Anatilimnocola floriformis: one gene and its partners. Each later gene encodes a partner of the first gene's protein in a complex. Links are inferred from orthologs where the notes say so. Each region holds a gene or a part of one and is shown in the gene's direction. Other genes may lie near its edges.

Region 1 (2,959 bases):
CCATGAACCACTTCGATGCCGGCGTCTTTCAGTTCCGCAAAGCCACCGCCGGCAACTTTCGGAAATGGATCGCGCATGGCAGCGACCACGCGCTTGACCCCAGCCGCGATTACGGCTTTTGAGCAAGGCGGCGTTTTGCCCTGATGGCAGCAAGGTTCGAGCGTGACGTAGAGCGTGCTCCCCGCCGTTTTGCCGCGTGCATCTTCGAGCGCGTGAACCTCGGCGTGTGGCTCCCCGAAGGCTTCGTGAAACCCTTCGCCGACCACTTCATCGCCGACCACTTCATCGCCGCGAACGATGACGCAGCCGACCATCGGATTAGGCTCGACAAAACCTTGGCCGCGGCGGGCAAGCTCCAGCGCTTGCTGCATGAATCGGCGGTCTGGGGGCTGAGTGGTCAATTGGCTGACTTGCGAGAAATTCAGAAAGAAGACCCTTGTCAACCGCGATGGCTGCGGCGAAACTGGGAAAACCTCTCCCATGTTCGGCGTTTCCGAACACTTTCGCAAGGCAGCCACGGTTTCAGGTTCAGGCCTCGGGGCGTGAGCTACACTTCGGCAGCCCGCCTTGATTTTCCCCGCGAATGAAGCGAACGCTGTAACGTTGTTGCGAGTACGCAATGACTGCGCAATCGCTAAAATAGTTACCATCCCACCCGCAGGACTGCGTAGTCGCTGCAAACAAAGCTGCGACCAGGAGAGTGCAAAAAAATGGCTGAGACCAAACGTATCGGTGTGTTGACGGCTGGCGGCGATTGCCCCGGTTTGAATGCCGTGATCCGCGGCGTGGTGAAGAGCGCCGGCACGCATGGTTACGAAGTGATCGGCTTTTTGAAAGGCTACGAAGGGCTGGTCGATCCGGTCAGCTATATCCCGCTCAACGCCAAGAACACGACGGGCATCCTGGGCCAGGGTGGCACGATTCTCGGCTCGACGAACAAAGGTCGCTTTGCCGCGACCGTGGGTGTGAACGATCGCCTCGAGCTCGATCCGGAACTCGTGGCCGGCGTGAAGACAACGATGGAGCAGCTGAACATCAGCGGCTTGATCTGCATCGGCGGCGATGGTTCGCTGGCCGTCGCGCAGCAGTTTCACGAGCAAGGGATTCCCGTCGTCGGTGTGCCGAAGACAATCGATAACGATCTGTCGAGCACGGCGTTTACGTTCGGTTTCTTCAGCGCGGTGTTTTGCGCAACCGACGCTCTCGATCGCTTGCACACGACCGCGGCCAGTCACGAACGCGTGATGGTGCTCGAAGTGATGGGCCGGCACGCCGGTTGGATCGCGCTGTATGCGGGTGTGGCTGGTGGCGGCGATGTGATTTTGATCCCGGAAATTCCGTGGTCGTTCGATAGCGTTTGCCAGGCCATCATCAATCGCGAACAGCGGGGCAAAAAGTTCACGCTGGTCGTGGTCGCCGAAGGGGCCGAGTTGCCGACTGGAGCGCTGGTCACGCAAGAACGTCGCGGCGAGCAAAAACAAGTCCGCCTCGGCGGCATCGGCAACATTGTGGGTTGCGAAATCGAAAAGCGGCTCGGCAAGGAAACCCGCACGGTGGTCCTCGGTCACTTGCAACGCGGCGGCTCGCCGACCACGTTCGATCGCGTGCTCGCCACGCAGTATGGCGCACACGCCGTTCGGCTGATCATCGAGCGCAAGTTCGGTCAGATGGTCACCTACTGGCCACCAGACATGGGCAACTGCTCGCTGCTCGACGCCATCAAGCTCTCGTCGGTCAATCCCAACTGCTCGGCCGTGCAGGCCGCCCGCGCACTGGGCGTTTGCTTCGGCGACGACAACAAGGCCGCCCCCTGGTCGTACAAACCAGAAGAAGGCAACGGCAGCTGCGAACCGTGCAGCACTTCGATGATGGGCTTGCCCAAGCCAAGCGTGCCAACGCATTAACATTGCCTCCGTATTAAATCGTCGTCGATCACTCCGTGATCGATGGCTCGAGGTGAACGCGCAACATTCCCAGGAATGAGCTCCGCGAAATTCCGGCTTTGGCGAGTGGAGTTGGAAGCGGAGCCCTACCGAGTCGGAACACAACCGCGAGACTCCCCTCGCCGAACTTGCTGGAATTTCGCTGACGCTTATTCCAGCGAGCCACTGCCTGCGACCGCCACCGTCGAATACGGAGTATTCGACGACAATGAACACAATCACGATCCACGAGGCCGATTCCCCCAGCGGAATTCGCCGGTGCCAGGCGGTTCGTCGTCCGGTACATGCTGCACAGGCACGCAATAACCCCGAACCAGCGCGCTGACCACTGCCGGTGGCCGCTGGCGATTCCCCTCGGCCGGCGGAGCGTTATATAACAGGTGATCTGTTTTTGTTTTCGATGTAACCGCTGGTTGCTGATTGTCTTGCGACGTTTTTCCTTCGTTCTTGCATAACACTTTATTGCACTCTGCGGAGGAACTCTTCAGCTTTGAGTCCTCGACGGCTGCCGACTTCTGATTCGAGCTGTCCTCTTCCACCACTGCCGTCACGCATGCGAGCAGCGGCGCGCTCACCGGCAATTCTTCGGTCACTTCCGCCTGCGCCGCGATCACTTCGGCATTCCGTTTCTCGGCTTCTTGCTGCCACATGCCGGGCACGCCTTCATCACCGGGCGTGTCGAAGTCGCCGCTCATCACCTTCCGTTTCACGCCGCGGTAAAGCTCTTCGTCGACCATCTTCGGCGGCTCCGGCACGCGCCCTTTGCTCGACACATCGACGTTGCCCCGCAGATCAAAGCCCTCGAATTGCACGATCTTGTCCGCGGCGAGCAACCCAACCTTGAACAGCCGATCATTGCCGTCGCGCACCTCCACCGTCCGCTCCTCGACCTCCTCGCCCTTCACCTTTCGCACCTTCACTTTGTGCTTCGTCTGCTTCGACGACTGCCACGCGACCACGGCTTGCTGGTGCCAAAACGCGAGCCGATCGCGATGATCGCGGGCCGCCACCCGCAA
Region 2 (3,103 bases), on another replicon or contig:
ATCGGGGCCTGCATCTTCCTCTTCAACCCTTCCTCTCTTCAACCCTTCATCCCTCGCTAAACCCCCATTCTTGCGATTCGTTAAGACTCTGCTAACATGCTACCAGTGTTGTGAAAAGCGACATTGGGTTCGCTTTTTCCACCTAATGGGCAATTTAAACTGGTTGATGGTGTAAGCTCGCTTCGAACGGAGCGGGCAAGCGTTTTGACGTTTGAATTTTCGGTTGTTGCGTAAGGTCGACGGTCAGGCCCAGTGGGCTCGAAGCGTCGGCAGATGGTTGGTCGCTTGGCCAGCTGACGCAAGTCGCTGGTCGAAGGTTGCGTGCGTTATGGAGTTTGTCGCGATTGTCTGGCATTGGCTGTGCGCCTGCCTTCGTTGTTCGCCACAGGGCGAGCGCGTGGTGCTGCCGCAGTCGGTCGCCAGTCTGCTTCCCTGCCGAACCACACGGATCGGTCTGCGTGAAGCGGGCATGCGCGAATGGATTACCGCGGTCGGCTGGTGGTTTGGCCAGAGTAGATCGGCGGTTCCGGTTCGTGTCGCTTTGAAATTTTTGCCGGCAACAAAACAGACTCCACCTCTCACTCGCAACCGCGGCCTGCATGGTTGCCGGGCAATCGCCTGGCAGCTCGGTCGGTAACTCATCGAGTTTGGTTCTCGTCATAACGTTTGTTCGTTCGCCGGGCTGACGACGCAGGCAGGTCGTCGGTTCCTCGTTGCGTTCTTGCGCTCCGCCAGAGAATAGCGGAGGCGTTGTGGTTCATCCGATCTGGATTGGCGTGGCGGCAGTGGTCGCGGCGCTGTTGATGTGGGGCGCTGTCAAGTTTCTCGATCGACTACGCAAAGTCGATGCCGAAAATCAGGCCAAGGAGATTCTCGATCGCGCCTCGCGCGATGCTGGCAACAAAGTCAAAGAAGCCGAGCTCGCGATTAAGGAGCGGGAGCTGGTCTCGAAGCAGGAGACCGAGAAGGCACTCAATAAGAGTCGCGATGAGCTCCGCGAGCGCGAGCGAACCATCGAGAAGCGGCAAGAGACCCTGCAGCAACAGGGCGACGACCTGCGAAAACAAGAGCGGATTGTCGAAACCACCCAACGTCGCCTGGCCGAACGGCTTGAGGATGCCAGCCGTCGCAACGAAGAGCTCGGCAAGATGGTCGATGCCCAGCGGCAGACGTTGCATAACCTTAGTGGTCTCTCGCCCGGCGAAGCCACCAAGCGGTTGCTCGATACGCTGGAAAATGAACTGCAGAGCGAACTCGGCAGCATCGTGCTGCGTCACGAACGGCGTGTTCAAGAGCAGGTTGAACAAAAATCGCGCGACATCATCCTCACGGCGATTCAGCGTTATGCTTCGGCCCACACCGCCGAGAGCACGACGAGCACGGTCGACATTCCCAACGACGAAATGAAGGGCCGCATCATCGGCCGCGAAGGTCGCAATATTCGCGCCTTCGAAAAAGCCACCGGCGTCGATGTGATCATCGACGATACTCCCGGCGTGGTGATCGTCAGCGGCTTTGACCCAGTTCGCCGCGAAGTGGCTCGGCAGTCGCTGGCCAAGCTCATTGCCGACGGCCGGATTCATCCGTCGCGGATCGAAGAGATCGCCGCCGAGACGACCAAGGAAATCGAGTCGTTCATTCAGAAGAAGGGCGAAGAAGCTGCCGAAGAAGTCGGCGCACATGGTTTGCATCCGCGCGTGCTCTACATGCTCGGCCGGTTGCACTTCCGAACCAGCTACAGCCAGAACGTGCTGCGGCACAGCGTCGAAGTGGCATTCCTCTCCGGCCTGCTCGCCGAAATGGTCGGCCTCGACGGCACACTGGCCCGTCGCGCGGGCCTGCTCCACGACATCGGCAAAGCCGCCGATCACGAGCTCGAAGGTGGCCATCCCAAGATCGGCGCCGACCTGCTCAAGCGTCACAACGAAAAGGTGGAAATCGTCCACGCCGCGTTCGGCCACCACGATGAAATCGTGACGGAGTATCCGTACACGATGCTCGTCGCGACTGCCGATGCCTGCAGCGCTTCGCGCCCTGGTGCTCGCCGCGAATCGCTCGAGCGGTACATCAAGCGGATGGAAGAACTCGAATCGATCGCCTGCGGCTTCCCTGGCGTCGAACAAGCTTTTGCCATTCAAGCGGGGCGCGAACTACGCGTGCTCGCCAGCTCGCGCGATACGGATGACACCAAGGCAGCGAAGCTGTGTCGCGACATTGCCAAGGCCTTTGAGGAACAGCTGACGTATCCGGGTGAGATCAAGGTCACCGTGGTGCGGGAGTCGCGGTTTATTGAGGTGGCGCGGTAAAAGAGCATTTTGTCCCCTCGCCCCGGTAGTCCGGGGAGAGGGTTAGGGTGAGGGGCCGAATCGGGTACACTCGCTGCTCAGCCCCTCACCCCGGCCCTCTCCCCGGAGTACCGGGGCGAGGGAGAAAGAAGACTGGAGCGGGGCAAAATGCGAATCCTCCTCATCGGCGATATCGTTGGCAAACCGGGTGTGCGTGTCGTTACAACGGCCCTCGCCGGGTTACGGCAACGCGAGCAGCTTGATCTGGTCATCGCCAATGCCGAGAACGCGCTCGATGGGAGCGGCCTTAGTCCCACGATTTATAAGAAGTTGATCGCCGCCGGCGTCGATGGCATTACGCTCGGTGATCACATTTATCGCCGCAACGAAATCGCCAGCGTTCTCAATAGCGAGTCGAACATCGTCAAGCCGGCGAACTATCCCGCCAAAGCGCCGGGGAAAAATTTCGCCATCATCCAAGCCGCGAGTGGCGAACGGGTCGCGATCATCTCGCTGCTCGGGCGGATTTTCATGAAGCCCGTCGACTGCCCCTTCACGGCGGCTGATCGAGTGCTCTCCGAAATACCTGCCGAGGTAAAAATCCGCCTCGTCGACTTTCATGCCGAAGCGACCAGCGACAAACAACTGATGGGCCGCTATCTCGATGGCCGCGTTTCCGCGGTACTGGGCACGCACACGCACGTGACGACAGCCGATGAGCAGATCTTGCCCGGCGGCACGGCGTTTCAGTGTGACATCGGCATGACTGGCCCGCACGACAGCATTCTTGGCCGTAGAATCGACCGCGTGCTGGAGAC
Region 3 (3,165 bases), 3.6 Mb from region 1 along the record:
GCTGCTCGATTACCTGCGCCGCGAAAATGCTGCTGGCTACACCGAAATCATCGGTAAGCTGGGCATCCGCAAGTAGGCAAGTAACAAGCGCAAGTGGGTTTGTGTTCGTCGGGAAGAGCCCGGCAGCGCAACGAAGCTGGATTGCGTTCTGAGAGTTCACGAATTGCCCCGATTTTCTCCGGGCAATTCGGTCGTTGTAGTAGGGCCTGGGGTCGGGGCAAGGTTATTGCCAACCCGGGCAGCATTTCTTCCATCCGGTTGGATTCATCGCCCCTGCATCAGCCTCTTTCGCTGATGTCGTTATCGTGTCGCGCGCTTTTTGCCCTGCCCAGAGATCTGGCCCAGGAAGCGTTCGGCGATCAGCAGCCACCGCAATAAGTCTCTTCTCCAATAGTGCTCGTTTTTCCTCGCAGGTTCGCGCGACCAGCAGCTGACTTCAATTTCTGAGCAGCCCCGCCGGAGCGTAGGACAAGAAAGTATCAGGTAGCAGCAGTGAAGCATCGCGTAGAAAAGAAAATCGGCAGCCATACCCTCTCCTTCGAAACCGGCTTCCTGGCCAAACAGGCCGCAGGAGCCGTCCTTTGCCAATACAACGAAACCGTTGTGCTCAATGCCGTGGTCGGCGGCGCCGGCCGTCCTGGTCAAGACTTCTTCCCGCTGACCTGCGACTACCGCGAACGCGTTGCCGCGGCCGGTAAGTTCCCCGGCGGTTTCATCAAGCGTGAAGGTCGCCCGACGACCAAAGAAATTCTCACCTCGCGTCTCTGCGATCGCCCGATTCGCCCGCTGTTCCCCAAGGGTTATCGCGACGAAGTGCAATGCCAGGCCATGGTCATGGCCAGCGATGCCCAGACCGACGCCGACGTCCTCGCGATGAACGGCATTGCTTGTGCGCTGTTCATCTCGCCCCTGCCGTTCCGTGGCCCGATCGCCTCGGTGCGCGTCGGCCGCGTCAATGGTCAGTTCATTCCGTTCCCGAGCCAAGATGATCTCGAAGAGAGCGATCTCGACCTGATCGTTTCGGGCAGCGAAACTTCGGTCGCCATGATCGAAGGCTTTGCTCGCGAAATGAGCGAAGCCGACATGTACGAGGCGATTCTGTTCGCCCATCAGACCATTGTCGAAATCTGCCAACTGCAGCGCGAATTCGCCCAGCAGATCGGCGTCACGCGGCCTGAATACGTGGCTCCGCCCGACGACGGTTTGATGGATCGGATCAAGAGCAGCTACTACAACGACTACCGCTCGGCCAAGCAGACCGTGGGCAAGCAAGCCCGCGCCGAAGCTGCCAAGGCAGTCAAGGCTCGCGCTCAAGCCGAAATCATTCCCGACCCGAAGGCCGACGGCGCGATCAAGCCCGAACGCTTCTCGACGGTGTGGCATGAATTCGAAGAGGTCGTCATCCGCGATCTCATCATCTCGGGCGCTCGCCCCGACGGCCGCGATTACAAGACGCTCCGCGATCTGCATTGCGAAGTCGATGTGTTGCCCCGCGTCCACGGTTCCGCCGTGTTCCAACGTGGTGAAACGCAAGCCCTCATCACCGTGACGCTCGGCACCAGCCGCGACGAACAACGGGTCGACGGCCTGTTCGAAGAGTACGCCAAGAAGTTCATGCTCGATTACAACTTCCCGTCGTTCTCGGTCGGCGAATGCCGCCCGATCCGCGGCCCGGGTCGTCGCGAAATCGGTCACGGTGCCTTGGCCGAGCGGAGCGTGGCTCCGGTTCTGCCGTCGCCCGAAGAATTCCCCTATACCATTCGCGTGATCAGCGACATTCTGGAATCGAACGGCAGCTCGTCGATGGCCAGCGTTTGCGGCGCTACGCTCGGCTTGATGGCCGCTGGCGTGCCGATCAGCAATCCGGTCGCCGGCATCTCGGTCGGTCTGGTTCAACAATCGGAAAACGAATGGTGCTTGCTTACCGACATCATCGGTGACGAAGATCACTTCGGCGATATGGATTTCAAGATCGCCGGTACGCAAAACGGCATCACGGGCATTCAGCTCGACCTGAAGATCGAAGGCATTAGCAAGGAAGTCATCAAGGCTACGTTCGAGCAATCGCGCGAAGCCCGCATCCAGATTCTCCGCAAAATGCTCTCGTGCATCTCGCGTCCGAAGGAAGACATCTCGGCTTACGCCCCGCGTCTGCTCCGCACGCAGATTGATCCGGAAAAGATTGGCGCTCTCATCGGCCCTGGCGGCAAGATGATCCGCGGCATTCAAGAAGCCACGGGCTGCGTGATCGAAGTCGAAGACAGCGGCATCGTGACCATCGCAAGCAGCAACCGCGAATGGGCCGAAGCAGCTCTGTTGCAGGTGCAATCGGTGACCGCGACGGTGCAGATCGGCAAGATCTACAACGGCAAGGTCAGCAGCATCAAGGATTTCGGCGCCTTCGTCGAAATCATTCCGGGCCGCGATGGCTTGGTGCACATCAGCGAACTGTGCGCTGGCTACGTCAGCTCGGTTGGCGAGATCTGCCGCGTTGGCGACGAGATGAAAGTCCTCGTCATCGACGTCGATGATCACGACCGCGTGAAGCTCAGCCGCCGTCGCGCTCTCGAGGAACTCGGCTTGCCCGATGAACTCGCGCCGAAGAATGACGGCCCGCCCGGAGAAGGTGGCGAACCACGCCCGCCCCGTCCGCCGCGTGAAGATCGCGGTGGCGGTGGTGACCGTGGCGGCGACCGCGGTGATCGTCCCCGTCACGATCGCGGAGGCCGAGGCGGCGACCGTGGTGGTCGTGGCCACGGCGGCGGTGGCGGCGGTCGACGCTAGTCGATCCCCGTTAGGCCGGACCATTGGTCCGAGCGAACCTGCAGCTTGACATCAACTCTGGCTGTTGCTTCTTCCCAAGAGGCAACAGCCTTTTTTATTGGCTGCCGCGACCCAATTTGCCACTACTTCAATGGCAGATGTCTGGCGTGTCCGGAAGGTTATAAAAGGTTATATGCGGAGCCGGTTTTTAGCTTGTTAATCGACGCAAGTCATTTCATTGCAATATTTTGCGATTTTTCAGAAAATCGCATAACCTGTTATATATTACCCCCGCCGTAGCGGACGCCCCGGCGGCAGATTTTGGCAATCTGCGACGATCGCAGCGATTCTAACGCCAGTCAGCAGTCCGCCGTCGCCGAAGATAGACGAGCCGCAGTGCGC

The links.
Region 2: M9Q49_RS02905 (region 1) and rny share a complex: the UniProt entries of both Bacillus subtilis proteins name them as parts of the possible RNA degradosome complex. The link is inferred for Anatilimnocola floriformis from one-to-one orthologs.
Region 3: M9Q49_RS02905 (region 1) and pnp share a complex: the UniProt entries of both Bacillus subtilis proteins name them as parts of the possible RNA degradosome complex. The link is inferred for Anatilimnocola floriformis from one-to-one orthologs.

Annotation. Positions count from the first base shown.
Region 1 is NZ_JAMLFW010000001.1:717,170-720,128, reverse strand. Bases 3-2,807 are described here. They hold M9Q49_RS02905 (6-phosphofructokinase), read left to right. Parts: upstream 3-710; coding sequence 711-1,904; downstream 1,905-2,807. Other genes in these bases: M9Q49_RS02900 (hypothetical protein), read right to left, coding at 2,162-2,807; ribD (bifunctional diaminohydroxyphosphoribosylaminopyrimidine deaminase/5-amino-6-(5-phosphoribosylamino)uracil reductase RibD), read right to left, coding at 3-401. Outside these bases: more of ribD, read right to left, coding at 1-2; more of M9Q49_RS02900, read right to left, coding at 2,808-2,959. UniProt on the Bacillus subtilis protein: Catalyzes the phosphorylation of D-fructose 6-phosphate to fructose 1,6-bisphosphate by ATP, the first committing step of glycolysis.
Region 2 is NZ_JAMLFW010000004.1:116,448-119,550, forward strand. Bases 81-3,029 are described here. They hold rny (ribonuclease Y), read left to right. Parts: upstream 81-752; coding sequence 753-2,306; downstream 2,307-3,029. Other genes in these bases: M9Q49_RS34725 (TIGR00282 family metallophosphoesterase), read left to right, coding at 2,454-3,029. Also shown: more of M9Q49_RS34725, read left to right, coding at 3,030-3,103. UniProt on the Bacillus subtilis protein: Endoribonuclease that initiates mRNA decay. Initiates the decay of all SAM-dependent riboswitches, such as yitJ riboswitch. Involved in processing of the gapA operon mRNA, it cleaves between cggR and gapA.
Region 3 is NZ_JAMLFW010000001.1:4,283,325-4,286,489, reverse strand. Bases 128-3,138 are described here. They hold pnp (polyribonucleotide nucleotidyltransferase), read left to right. Parts: upstream 128-492; coding sequence 493-2,784; downstream 2,785-3,138. Also shown: rpsO (30S ribosomal protein S15), read left to right, coding at 1-76. UniProt on the Bacillus subtilis protein: Involved in mRNA degradation. Catalyzes the phosphorolysis of single-stranded polyribonucleotides processively in the 3'- to 5'-direction. Necessary for competence development in Bacillus subtilis.